Regions from separate parts of the Bacillus sp. J14TS2 genome, predicted to be linked through region 2. Evidence: a T-box and tRNA genes for the amino acid it is inferred to sense, from the RefSeq annotation. Region 2 holds a T-box; the other holds one or more tRNA genes.
What was found. The T-box of region 2 lies ahead of argS (arginine--tRNA ligase). A T-box ahead of a tRNA ligase gene usually reads a tRNA of that ligase, here a tRNA-Arg.

Region 1 (6,389 bases), on a different contig from region 2:
AACCACGATCCATGTTTTCCTTGTCACGGATTATGTTCATCGCTGATCTTGTCGGCACCCCGCCCATGGCAGGGGTTGGATGAAGAGATTGCACCATTTCCAGAATAGAACAATCTCGTTTCGACCTACCTTTTACAGGGGTATATAAATGTTGGATATACGGCGTTTTTAATAAGATCGGTTCCTTAGGTACGAGCATTTCTTCACAAAATGGGCGTAAGGCATCTTCAATCATCGATACAACTAACTCATGTTCGAAAAGGTTTTTCGGATCCTGTAATAAGCTGTCTCCTAAACGTTTATCTACCTGTTTATTTTCTCCACGAGCCGTCGAGCCCGCTAAACAAGTTGATAGAACTTGCTGATCCATTTTTTCAATCAACCGTTCCGGCGAAGCACCAAGAAAACAGCTATCCCCAGCTTCCATCGAAAATACATAACTATTCGGTTGCTGGGATAATAGCTGGTCGATAATGGGCTCTGATCGCAAAGGCTCCGTAAAATCAAGCTGCAATTTTCTAGCCAATACAACCTTTTGCATATCAGTGGTTTGTAATGTATTGACGACCTCTTCCACACTTTTCAGCCATCCCTCTATATCATATTCCTTTTGGGCTAATCGTTCTGGAATACTAAGGGACTCACTCTTCATTTTCTTTACCCATTGTTTTACTCGTTCTCCACCCTCTAGATTCATTGAGTCGAATTGATTAATCGTTAGGAAATAGTGTTCCTGTGAACAAGTGATCATGATTTCAGGTAAATAAAAGAGGGCATGCCCAAAGTCTTCCCATTCACTAGCCGGCATTTGCTGGGAATCAAAGGAAAAGCCGCCAAATAATAAGGGGCCAGTTCCTGCTACATCATAGTTATTTTCAATCTGCGCTTCTTGTATCAGCTTGTCCCATTGCTGCTGAATCTCCGCAAATCTGCTCTCAGGGGATTTACTTGTAAGCGATAAAGCAACCCCTACTCCTACCATTTCACAGGTACCATCAGCGTTTTTCCAATAAAATCTTTGTCCTATTGAAGTAGGACGATGGGACTGATAAAAAACAAAAAGATCACATGGATCTATAGGTACTGTATAACTAAAAAGCTTGCCCCTCTTGATTGCAGTTGATTGTTCAAAGCGACTGGGGGATAATATTGTCTTCAAAGTCAATCTCTCCTAAAGCTACGTTCTAAAGTCTGTATACTTCTTTATTATATATGAAGTAGCACGTTAAATGTAGTGTTCACACTTAGGAAATCATTTCCCATGAATATTTACCCAGAAAGGATTGACACTTTGTGATACTTTTCATAAACTTTATAAGAGACTAAGAAGATATTGATCATAAAAGTGACGTCATGCGGGCATGGTGCACATGGCCATTAGGCCAACAGGACATTGGTCACAAAGGCATTGCAACAGGACGTCGCGGTTTTAGCCTTTGATCCTGATTATTTTATTATTTGTTCATTAGAGGAGAGACGTTTCTATGAAAGCTCAGACTAGTTCTGTTATACAAGCAGATAAGGGCTGGAGAATATGGTGGCAGCTTGCACGCCCTCATACCCTTACAGCAGCATTTGTCCCAGTATTGCTTGGAACTGCTATCGCAGGTAAAGATTATGCCATCCATATCCCTTTATTTTTAGCAATGATGATCGCAAGCCTGTTAATTCAAGCCGCGACCAATATGTTTAATGAATACTTTGATTATGTGCGAGGATTGGATCATGAGGAATCGGTTGGGATCGGTGGAGCGATTGTTCGAAATGGTGTGAAGCCCAAAACAGTTTTAAAATTAGCCTTTATGCTCTTTGGCATTGCCCTTCTACTCGGTGTCTATATTTCGCTAACCACCAGCTTATGGATTGCAGTGATCGGTTTTGTCTGTATGCTTGTCGGATATTTTTATACGGCTGGCCCTCATCCGATTGCCTACACACCCTTTGGAGAACTGATGTCAGGCTTTTTTATGGGATTTGTCATTATTCAAATCGCTTATTTCATCCAAACTGGGGCGATTTCTCAACAAAGTGTGCTCATTTCCATTCCGGTTTCCGTGCTTATTGGCAGTATTATGCTCTCCAATAATATTCGCGATTTAGATGGCGATAAAGAAAGTGGTCGTAAAACGATTGCGATTCTCATTGGAAGAAAAAATGCGATTAAATTATTAGCAACGATGTTTGCTTTTTCCTATGTATGGATTATTTTTATGACAATTTTTACGGATGCACCTTATTGGTTATTCGTTACCTTCATAAGTATTCCTAAAGCTGTACAAGCAGTAAAAGGCTTTATGGGAAAAACTGAACCATATGAAATGATGCCAGCAATGGTTGCTACAGCAAAAACAAACACGTTTTATGGACTCTTAATGTCCGTTGGTGTGATTCTTAGCTACTTTATCTAAACCTAGCTCTCCTTAAAGGAGGGCTTTTTTATCCCGAATTAACTGGCAGTAAGACCCCCATCAGGAATTCCAGGTGAAAACGAGAGTGATAAGTGGGGGACAACTGCCAGTAAATACCCGATTGGTTCAGGCCTGCAGGACGCAGGTCACAAAGGTGTTGGACGTACAGGACGTACTAGTGCGGGCGAAACGACAGGATGTCGTGCTTTGAGCCTGCCGCTTTGATCCTTAACATTCAGTGGGGGATGAAGTTTCACTTTATGTTTATCACCCTTTCTTTAGAGGAAAAGATAAGTAATCATAAAAGATCCTGATTAGCATTTTAAAAAGTGCTTATACTACTTTTGAAGACTTGAAAGGGATGTGCCATGATGATTACCAAAGAGCAGATGACGAATTTAAAAGCAGAGCTTTTACAACAGAAGCAACAACTTGAAATAACAGATGATGAAGATAGTTTTCGGAATCGCAGTGCTTACGAAAATATTGGCGAACTTTCTCTTTATGATAACCACCCAGCCGATGCGGGTACAGGTTTTTATGAAAGAGAAAAAGATATGGCTCTATCTGTACATGCTCAAGATGAGCTAGGAAAGGTTGAACATGCCCTACAAGCAATGGAGAAAGGGACATATGGGCAATGTGAAGTCTGCGGGAAAGAGATCCCTTATGAACGACTGGAGGCTCTTCCTTCCACAACCTATTGTATTGACCACTCGCCAGAACAAAAAGTGCCTGAGGATCGACCCGTTGAAGAAGAAATCTTAAAACCAGCCCATGACAATTCCTTTTCCAATCGATATAAAGGTCCAATAAAAGATTACGAAGACAGCTTCGAACAGGTCGCAAAATTCGGAACCTCAGAGACCCCATCAGATTTTGTCGGCGATTATGATGATTATAATAAGCTGTATGAAGACGAAAGCAAAGATGGAACCCAAGAGGAGTATGAGACCTTTAGCGTAACCGATATGAGTGGGAAGCATCGAAGTACCCTGCAAACAGAGGAAAAAGAAGAGTATGAAGAACAGCTGGACGACACCGGAATGGAGTCGCCATTGGGAGATATCCCTTATAAAGAAAAAGACAGCTATGTTGATGATGATCATTCGGATTAAGAGAACAATAAGTACTGGCTATTGGCGACAAGCAAACTAGCATCAGACAAGTCGTTTCTGAATCCATAAAAAAGATCACAACTCCTTTTGAAGTTGTGATCTTTTTTGAGATGACCCCTACGGGATTCGAACCCGTGTTACCGCCGTGAAAGGGCGGTGTCTTAACCGCTTGACCAAGGGGCCTTAAAAATATGTAATGGCGGAGAAGGAGGGATTTGAACCCTCGCGCCGCTTACGCGACCTATGCCCTTAGCAGGGGCACCTCTTCAGCCACTTGAGTACTTCCCCGTAAAAACATTTGTTAGAAAGCATTAGACAACTCCGCAGGTAGGATTCGAACCTACGACCGATCGGTTAACAGCCGATAGCTCTACCACTGAGCTACTGCGGAATAGTGGGCCTAAGTGGACTCGAACCACCGACCTCACGCTTATCAGGCGTGCGCTCTAACCAGCTGAGCTATAGGCCCTTCGTAAAAAATGGAGCGGGTGATGGGAATCGAACCCACGACAACAGCTTGGAAGGCTGTAGTTTTACCACTAAACTACACCCGCAGAAAATTTATAATGGGGCGACTAGTGGGAATCGAACCCACGAATGTCGGAGCCACAATCCGATGCGTTAACCACTTCGCCATAACCGCCATATCGCATCATTTAAAATGGTGGCTCAGGACGGAATCGAACCGCCGACACAAGGATTTTCAGTCCTTTGCTCTACCGACTGAGCTACTGAGCCTTAAGTTACGGTTTACGCTAAGCTTCGAAATTCTTTGTCAGCGTACTCTTTCACATCCACACGTACTAAGTACGTTTCGATGCTCTCTCGAACGCTTTCTCGATCTTCACGCTTATCCTAAACCTTTCATTTAACAATAAGTTTATGTAATACAAATGGCGGTCCGGACGGGACTCGAACCCGCGACCTCCTGCGTGACAGGCAGGCATTCTAACCAACTGAACTACCGGACCAAATTGCGGGGGCAGGATTTGAACCTGCGACCTTCGGGTTATGAGCCCGACGAGCTACCAGACTGCTCCACCCCGCGACGATTTTTAAAGTATATGGCGGAGGAAGAGGGATTCGAACCCCCGCGCGGTTTAACCCGCCTGTCGGTTTTCAAGACCGATCCCTTCAGCCAGACTTGGGTATTCCTCCAGGAATAAAAACATGGTGGACCTTGTAGGACTCGAACCTACGACCGGACGGTTATGAGCCGTCTGCTCTAACCAGCTGAGCTAAAGGTCCATTGTTGATAGCGGCGGAGGGGATCGAACCCCCGACCTCACGGGTATGAACCGTACGCTCTAGCCAGCTGAGCTACACCGCCACATTGATTAATTCACATTCATTGGTGGAGCCTAGCGGGATCGAACCGCTGACCTCCTGCGTGCAAGGCAGGCGCTCTCCCAGCTGAGCTAAGGCCCCATTAAAGAATAATCGGGAAGACAGGATTCGAACCTGCGACCCCTTGGTCCCAAACCAAGTGCTCTACCAAGCTGAGCTACTTCCCGTTTAATGTGAGAAATAGAATGTTGGACGTTATAAATTTGGTAAAACATTATTATTCCAAATTCTACTTTTAGAATTGGCGCGCCCGAGAGGAGTCGAACCCCTAACCTTTTGATCCGTAGTCAAACGCTCTATCCAATTGAGCTACGGGCGCTAAAAATGCCGAGGACCGGAATCGAACCGGTACGGTAGTCACCTACCGCAGGATTTTAAGTCCTGTGCGTCTGCCAGTTCCGCCACCCCGGCATAATCATAATCTGGAGCGGAAGACGGGATTCGAACCCGCGACCCCCACCTTGGCAAGGTGATGTTCTACCACTGAACTACTTCCGCAGATATGGGTGCTTACAAAATAATTTAAGTGCGGGTGAAGGGAGTCGAACCCCCACGCCTTGCGGCACTAGATCCTAAGTCTAGCGTGTCTGCCAATTCCACCACACCCGCTCGATGAATTGGAACAACTATCAAATGGTGAGCCATGCAGGATTCGAACCTGCGACCCTCTGATTAAAAGTCAGATGCTCTACCAACTGAGCTAATGGCTCGTCCATGGTGCCGGCCAGAGGACTTGAACCCCCAACCTACTGATTACAAGTCAGTTGCTCTACCAATTGAGCTAGGCCGGCAAAATAATGGTGGAGGATGACGGGTTCGAACCGCCGACCCTCTGCTTGTAAGGCAGATGCTCTCCCAGCTGAGCTAATCCTCCATTATAAAATTGTGATGAGCAGTGCATTACTATGTCAGCTTCATTCGTTCAGTCAGTCACGTACCGGAGTACGATCTTTTCTTCACTCAATTGCTTCCTTGTTCTGCTTGCTCCTCTCAATTTTATTTATTAGCCTGGCAACGTCCTGCTCTCACAGGGGGAAGCCCCCTATTACCATCGGCGCTGAAGAGCTTAACTACCGTGTTCGGGATGGGAACGGGTGTGACCTCTTCGCTATTGCCACCAGACTTCATTTGCATAAAATATGTTTTTACTTAGTAGAAGATTCGTTTAGAATCGACATTATTTATTATAACCATTTTTATGTAAAAAGCAAGAGAAATTTTTGTTATTCTCTCAAAACCAGATAAAGAAGAAGATAAACGAGAAACACCATTAATTAGATCCAGCTACAACGCCTATCGACTAGTAAACTTTTACGCTTCTTCCTACGATAAGTCAACATCGGCTCATTCTTCGCCGTGTTTCCTTTATCTCGTCAGAATCTAGAAAGTTTATACGTCGATGAACAGGCGTTTTCGCCTTTCATTTGATTAAGTCCTCGACCGATTAGTATCCGTCAGCTACATGTGTCACCACACTTCTACCTCGGACCTATCAACCTGATCATCTTTCAGGGGT
Region 2 (6,389 bases):
CAAAAAGTCAATCAACAATTAAGAAAGAAAGGGTATACGGTAATAGAAATCGATTTATCTGAAATCATTAAATCAGGAGGCTCTTTTCGATGCTGTACCTTACCGATCCTAAGGAGGGAATGATGCATCGTGTCACTAAAACCTGTACCAGATCATCTAAAAAAAGGACTAAAACTTCTGTTTGTTGGGTTTAATCCTAGTATTCGTTCAAGTGAAACCGGTCATCACTATGCAAATCCGACGAATAAGTTTTGGAAGCTTCTATTTGAAGCAGGACTTACGGAACGAAGATATCTTCCAAGTGAGGGGGACGCCCTTTTTGCACAAGGGTACGGATTTACAAATATTGTTCCGAGGCCAACGAGAAATGCTGCAGAAATTACAAAGGAAGAATATCGAAAAGGGAAAGACGTATTAGAAGAAAAAATTCGTTTTTATCGACCGAAAATCGTCTGTTTTGTAGGAAAAGGAGTTTATCTACAATTTTCAGGGAAAAGAAAAGCAGAATGGGGGAGTCAGCCAGATCAAACGATTCCTGGAGTGATTGATTTTGTGGCTCCTTCAACGAGTGGTCTTGTGCGAATGAGTCTTGAAGAAATGAAAGAAATTTATAGCCAATTAGGAAATCTGCTTGATTAATATTGAGGTGGAATTTGTAAGGAAAGAGGTTGCTTTTCTATAAATAATCCATTATAATAACGAAAATTAATTAATAAAGTGAAACTTCAACCAGTGGGGATTTTCTTCATCCCCTACCTGTTAGTTGAACTAATCTGGGATCAACTGGCGGTTGATTCGGGATAAATCCTTTGATGAAGAGAGTAATGATCAATACGGCATAAGCGAGTTAGGGATGGTGAAAGCCTAGCAGTCTGTTTGTTCATGAAACGCACTTCTGAGGAGCGGCCTGAAGGTATAGTAGGGTTTAGCCGGAGAGATTCCGTTATAACATAAAAGCAGGTTCAATATGAACAATCAGAGTGGTACCGCGATTCAACTCGTCTCTTAATTTTAGAGGCGAGTTTTTTTGTTTCTTAAGGAATTGTAAAAATCGCAGCTTTGTGAATGATTTACTGATGTTGGTTGGGGGCGACTTCATGCTCCAGCGCCTAGAGCTCTAGAAGCTCAAAGGTTGTGAGTTCATCGGCGAAGACATGGGGATGTGGCGGTCTGGACTCTATGAAGGGAAAAGGCATCATAGGGGGCAGGGACAATTGCTTGCGAAGTACAACAGGATGTTGGTCAGAAAGGCGTTGCGCTTTTGTTAAAAAATGGGGAGTGTGAAGTGGTAATGGTATATTTTACAGAAGAATATGCGAAGAAAATTACAGAGCAACTGGATGATACTTTATCTTATGAAGAAATCGAAGAATTAATCGAAATTCCCAAATATGAAAAACAAGGTGATCTAGCTTTTCCGTGTTTTGTTCTTGCCAAAAAGTGGCGAAAATCTCCGCAAGAAATAGCTAGAGAATTATCTGAGAAGGTAGCACATCCTTTATTTAGCAAAATCGAGGCTAAAGGATCTTATGTGAATGCTTTTCTCCATAAGGAAACGGTTGTTAAGCATACTTTAGAACAAATTATTCAAGATGGAAGGAACTATGGCTCATGGAACTTCGGAGAAGGAAAAAACGTAGTAGTGGATTTTTCCTCTCCCAATATTGCTAAGCCTTTTTCAATGGGGCATTTAAGATCAACCGTAATTGGAAATTCACTAGCTTACATTGCCGAAAAGTGTGGGTATAAAGCGATCCGTATTAATCATCTGGGTGATTGGGGAACGCAATTTGGAAAGTTAATTGTCGCCTATAAGCTATGGGGAAATGAGCAGCAGGTGAAACAGCAGCCGATTAAGGAATTATTATCCTTATATGTTAAGTTTCATGAAGAAGCTGAGAAGGACCCACAACTCGAAAAGGCGGCTAGAATGTGGTTTAAGAAACTAGAAGATGGTGATGAGGAAGCCTCTCAACTATGGTTATGGTTTCGGGAGGAATCGCTTCATGCATTTACTAAGATCTATGATTTGTTACATGTTCGTTTCGATTCGTATCAGGGAGAAGCCTTTTATAATGATAAAATGGAAGAAACGGTAAACAAGCTAGCTTCGCTTCAGCTACTTGAACACTCAGATGGCGCCCAGATTGTCGAGCTAAAAGAATTCAATTTACCCCCATGCTTAATTCAGAAATCGGATGGGGCCACTTTATATGCAACAAGGGATTTAACTGCTGCTATTTATCGTCATGATCATTACCATTTTGATAAAGCCTTCTATGTAGTAGGTCAGGAACAAAGTCTGCATTTTCAACAAGTAATCCGCGTCTTAGAAAAAATGAATCACCCGTGGGCTAAAAATATTGCTCACGTCCCATTCGGTTTTATTTTAAAGGATGGGAAAAAAATGTCCACTAGGAAAGGCAAAGTGGTGTTATTAGAAAAAGTAATGGAAGAAGCCATTCAACTTGCCCAAAAAAATATTGAAGAAAAAAATCCAAATTTACCATTGAAAGAAGAAGTAGCGAAAATGGTCGGAGTAGGGGCGATTATTTTTCATGATTTAAAACACGAAAAACAAAATAATATTGAGTTTTCTCTTGAGGACATGTTAAAGTTCGAAGGGAATACAGGTCCTTATGTGCAATATACTCACGCTAGAGCCTGTTCACTCTTGAGAAAAACGGATCGCTTGGATGACACTAAGGATATAACAGGAAAAATAGAAGAAGAAAGCTGGATGATTGTCAAACAGCTTATGTTATTTCCTGCGATCGTCGAAAAAAGTTTTTTGCGTAATGAACCATCCGAAATCTCAAAGTATTTAATCCAACTATCTCAAGATTTTAATAAATATTACGCCCATATTAAGATTTTGCATGATGATCACTATCTTGCAACCCGCTTGGCCCTTGTTAAGTCCATGATAATTGTGTTAGAAGAAGGTCTTAGATTATTGGGAATACAGGCCCCAAAGCAAATGTGATCTTAGGTGAAATCCCTATGTAGAACGAATTTGGGCTTGCTGAATATGTTGATAATAGATAGCCCATGGAGCTGCAGGGGGATGAAAGCCCCCTTCTGAATGGGATAAGGTTTTACTTTATACTGCAATCAATTCGACATTTTAGTATAATGAATTTTGAACCGTTGCGAACGGGTCACTTTTTTTGATGTGAATTTTCGCAAATAATTTATAAGAGGCAGAATAAAATGGAAGAAATTTTGAATATGATGAAGGATTTACAAAAAAAATTACCATTGGTTGAGTTTTTATGCTCGGAACCATTATCAAGCCATACTTTTATCAAAACGGGTGGGAATAGTGATATTTTTGCTATCCCTTGTACAATTGAGGAATTACAAGCGATTGTCCAATATGCAGATCAGCATGGAACTCCTTTGACGATTTTGGGAAGAGGAACAAATGTAATTATAAGAGATACAGGAATTCGTGGAATAGTGATAAGTTTGGAGAAGTTTAACAAGATTAGTATAAGTGATGAAGAAATTTATTGTGGCAGCGGTGCTAGTATTATTGATGTGTCAAGAGCCGCTCTTGATTCGCAATTATCCGGCCTCGAGTTTGCTTGTGGCATTCCAGGAACAGTTGGTGGAGCTCTGATTATGAATGCGGGCGCGTATGGTGGAGAAATTTCGGAAGTGCTCATCCAGTCTACAGTGGTGACACCTTCAGGGGAAATCTTAACGCTCGGACAAGATCAGTTCGATTTTGCCTATCGAAATAGTGTATTTGCCAAGAATAAATATATCATTGTAGACGCTACATTCAAGTTGAAAATGGGAAATCCAACAGCCATTAAAGCGAAAATGGATGAAAATACATTTTTACGTGAATCAAAACAACCACTAGAATATCCTTCTTGTGGAAGTGTTTTTAAACGTCCGCCTAACCACTATGCAGGAAAACTAATTCAGGACAGCGGCTTACAAGGAACTAGAATTGGCGGAGCTGAGGTATCAACGAAACATGCGGGCTTCATTGTCAATGTCGATCATGCAACATCAACTGATTATATTAAGCTCATTCAACATGTACAAAAAACAGTGAAAGATAAATTTGGCGTAGACTTAGAAACTGAGGTTAAAATCATAGGCGATGAGTAGGCTTATCTATTAGAAAATCAGACGGGGGAAAACGAAAACCTGTCTGATTTTTTATATATATTCAAGGCCCTAAAACGACTGGACTTTTTGAACATTCTCAAAACAAGAATTTCAGCCTAAAAGTAAAAAACGTTTCCCTGCTTATGTTCGATTAATGTTAAAATAATCCTTATGATTACTTTATAGAGTGTAATAAGGGGGATATTCGTTGGATACCAAATTTAATAGTCCTAAGGGATTTGGAAAAATTTTAGATCATTCATTCAGTTTAGGGAAAAATTATTTTGCACAATTTTTTACTGTTTTCTTACTCTTTATGGGGCCTATTTTTTTATTGCAAGCCTTGATTAGACTTGTGTCAGGTGCAGGCTTTTTTAAAGGGACCGGAGAAGGGGAGTTCTGGTTTGAGCAAACTGTTATGAGTTTTGAAGAGACACCTGCTAATATAATGGCAGATCTTGGAATTAGTCTTGTAAGTTTTATTAGTATTTTTTTATACCCAGTGACATTAGGAACAATTATGTTAATGATCAATCATATCCGCAAAAATGAAACATTCACATTGGGGCAAGTGTTGAAAGAGGTTTTTCCTCGCTACGGCTATTTATTGGCAAGTAGTTTTTTGTTTGGACTGATTTCTTTTGGCTTAATTTTTGTTCCGGTTATCTTCATTAGTATTGTCGCAATCCTTAGTGGATTCATTCATCCTGCTATTGGTGTGATCCTTGCCCTTCTAATGATACTCGGAATGATTATTGGAGTAGGTTATCTACTGACGAGATGGAGTTTTTATTTTGGCCCCGTTATTCTTGGGGAAGAACCACTTGGATTCTCTAAATCTTGGAAAATGACAAAAAGCCGCGTATGGGCACTATTTGGGCTCTATATTGTTTTTTTCTTGATTATTTCCAGCATTACTTATTCGGTTGAATTTTCATTTGCGATCATTTTAGGGAATAGTGTATTGGTTACCCTCATTACTGGAGTTGTCAATTTATTTACCAGTATGATTTTTGCTGTTGGCTATTCTGTTATGTATTATGATTTAAAATTACGTTTTGAAGCAGAAGATTTAAAAAGTTTAATTAGTGAATATAATGTTCGTCCATAACGGACCTGAATAGGTTAGGTGATGGAAATATGTTAGATCCAGAGAAAGCGAGACAAGATATAGAAGAAGTCCTGAATGGCAAAGAGTATCAGGTGTACAACCAAGATACGCAAAATATATTGCAAATCTGGTGGTCTAAAGCCAAGCAATGGTTGATCGATCAACTCGAAAAGTTGTTTCCATCAATGGAAACGATAGATACATCAGCAAATATTTTACTTATTACTTTAATTGTGATTGTTGTACTGCTATTAGCAATTACCATCACATTGTTCATCCGTCGTCGTGTACGAAAAAGTAAGTTTCGCCATCAACAACCATTACAAAATTTATCCGAGATGGAATGGTCTTATCAGCGTCATCTAGCTGAAACAAAAAAACTAGAAGAAGTTGGGGATTATACGAAGGCTACACGCCATTTATTTTTGGCTTTACTTTTATATTTCAATCAATGTGGTTGGCTTGAAGCGAAAATCTGGAAAACCAATTGGGAATATTATGCGGAATTAAAAAGAACCAATCCAGCTTGGGCGCATAAATTTTACACTTTAGCTCATTTTTTCGATAAAGTGACCTATGGTGAACATCAAATTGAAGAAGTAGAATACGAGCATTACAAGAAAGATATTCTAGCAGGTCTAGAAGAAAAACAGCACGCTTCAGAAGAATAAAAGAAAGGGGGAAAATAGGAATTGCAGCCACAATCCAGTCAAAAACGAATATGGATATGGATGACCGCTCTGCTCATTATTTTCGTCGTCTTAAGCTATCTCTTTTATACACCTAACCAAAAAGAATATCCTGATTTCGTTTCCCAGTCACCCTCTCCAACTGGGGTGAAGGCATTTTATACATACTTAGATCAAGAGTTTGATTCAGTCGAAAGATTTCACTTATCTTCAGAACAATTACCAATAGCAGATCAAAATCAGTTACTTATCATCATTGAACCTTTTATCATGCCGGACAGTCATGAGATGGAAGAATACCAAGCTTATATGGAGGCTGGAAATTCTATTCTATTGGTGTCGGAAATGCCTGATGATTTTTTTGAACTGATGACCGAGCCAACAAATGGGGAAAAAATAGATGAAATTGACATTGTCACGGATCAAAATGGCAGGGAACATCAAGCAGTCATAACCAATTC

Region 1: it encodes a tRNA-Arg, which carries the amino acid that the T-box ahead of argS (arginine--tRNA ligase) is inferred to sense. The anticodon was not compared.

What each region holds. Positions count from the first base shown of each region.
Region 1 covers NZ_BORE01000011.1:158,957-165,345, forward strand. The annotation lists gene KI375_RS17685 (isochorismate synthase) at 1-1,159, opposite strand, end outside; gene KI375_RS17690 (1,4-dihydroxy-2-naphthoate polyprenyltransferase) at 1,485-2,408, shown strand; gene KI375_RS17695 (TraR/DksA C4-type zinc finger protein) at 2,780-3,526, shown strand; tRNA gene KI375_RS17700 (tRNA-Glu) at 3,638-3,709, opposite strand; tRNA gene KI375_RS17705 (tRNA-Ser) at 3,724-3,814, opposite strand; tRNA gene KI375_RS17710 (tRNA-Asn) at 3,846-3,917, opposite strand; tRNA gene KI375_RS17715 (tRNA-Ile) at 3,922-3,995, opposite strand; tRNA gene KI375_RS17720 (tRNA-Gly) at 4,007-4,080, opposite strand; tRNA gene KI375_RS17725 (tRNA-His) at 4,094-4,169, opposite strand; tRNA gene KI375_RS17730 (tRNA-Phe) at 4,189-4,264, opposite strand; tRNA gene KI375_RS17735 (tRNA-Asp) at 4,421-4,497, opposite strand; tRNA gene KI375_RS17740 (tRNA-Met) at 4,501-4,574, opposite strand; tRNA gene KI375_RS17745 (tRNA-Ser) at 4,592-4,684, opposite strand; tRNA gene KI375_RS17750 (tRNA-Ile) at 4,698-4,774, opposite strand; tRNA gene KI375_RS17755 (tRNA-Met) at 4,783-4,856, opposite strand; tRNA gene KI375_RS17760 (tRNA-Ala) at 4,879-4,954, opposite strand; tRNA gene KI375_RS17765 (tRNA-Pro) at 4,967-5,040, opposite strand; tRNA gene KI375_RS17770 (tRNA-Arg) at 5,116-5,192, opposite strand; tRNA gene KI375_RS17775 (tRNA-Leu) at 5,199-5,284, opposite strand; tRNA gene KI375_RS17780 (tRNA-Gly) at 5,297-5,371, opposite strand; tRNA gene KI375_RS17785 (tRNA-Leu) at 5,401-5,482, opposite strand; tRNA gene KI375_RS17790 (tRNA-Lys) at 5,508-5,583, opposite strand; tRNA gene KI375_RS17795 (tRNA-Thr) at 5,589-5,664, opposite strand; tRNA gene KI375_RS17800 (tRNA-Val) at 5,672-5,747, opposite strand; rRNA gene rrf (5S ribosomal RNA) at 5,880-5,995, opposite strand; partial or broken rRNA gene KI375_RS17810 (23S ribosomal RNA) at 6,298-6,389, opposite strand, start outside.
Region 2 covers NZ_BORE01000002.1:160,005-166,393, forward strand. The annotation lists gene KI375_RS03360 (dimethylarginine dimethylaminohydrolase family protein) at 1-123, shown strand, start outside; gene KI375_RS03365 (mismatch-specific DNA-glycosylase) at 130-639, shown strand; T-box leader at 801-1,009, shown strand; gene argS (arginine--tRNA ligase) at 1,292-2,986, shown strand; gene murB (UDP-N-acetylmuramate dehydrogenase) at 3,214-4,128, shown strand; gene KI375_RS03380 (hypothetical protein) at 4,337-5,239, shown strand; gene KI375_RS03385 (DUF4129 domain-containing protein) at 5,269-5,910, shown strand; gene KI375_RS03390 (DUF4350 domain-containing protein) at 5,932-6,389, shown strand, end outside.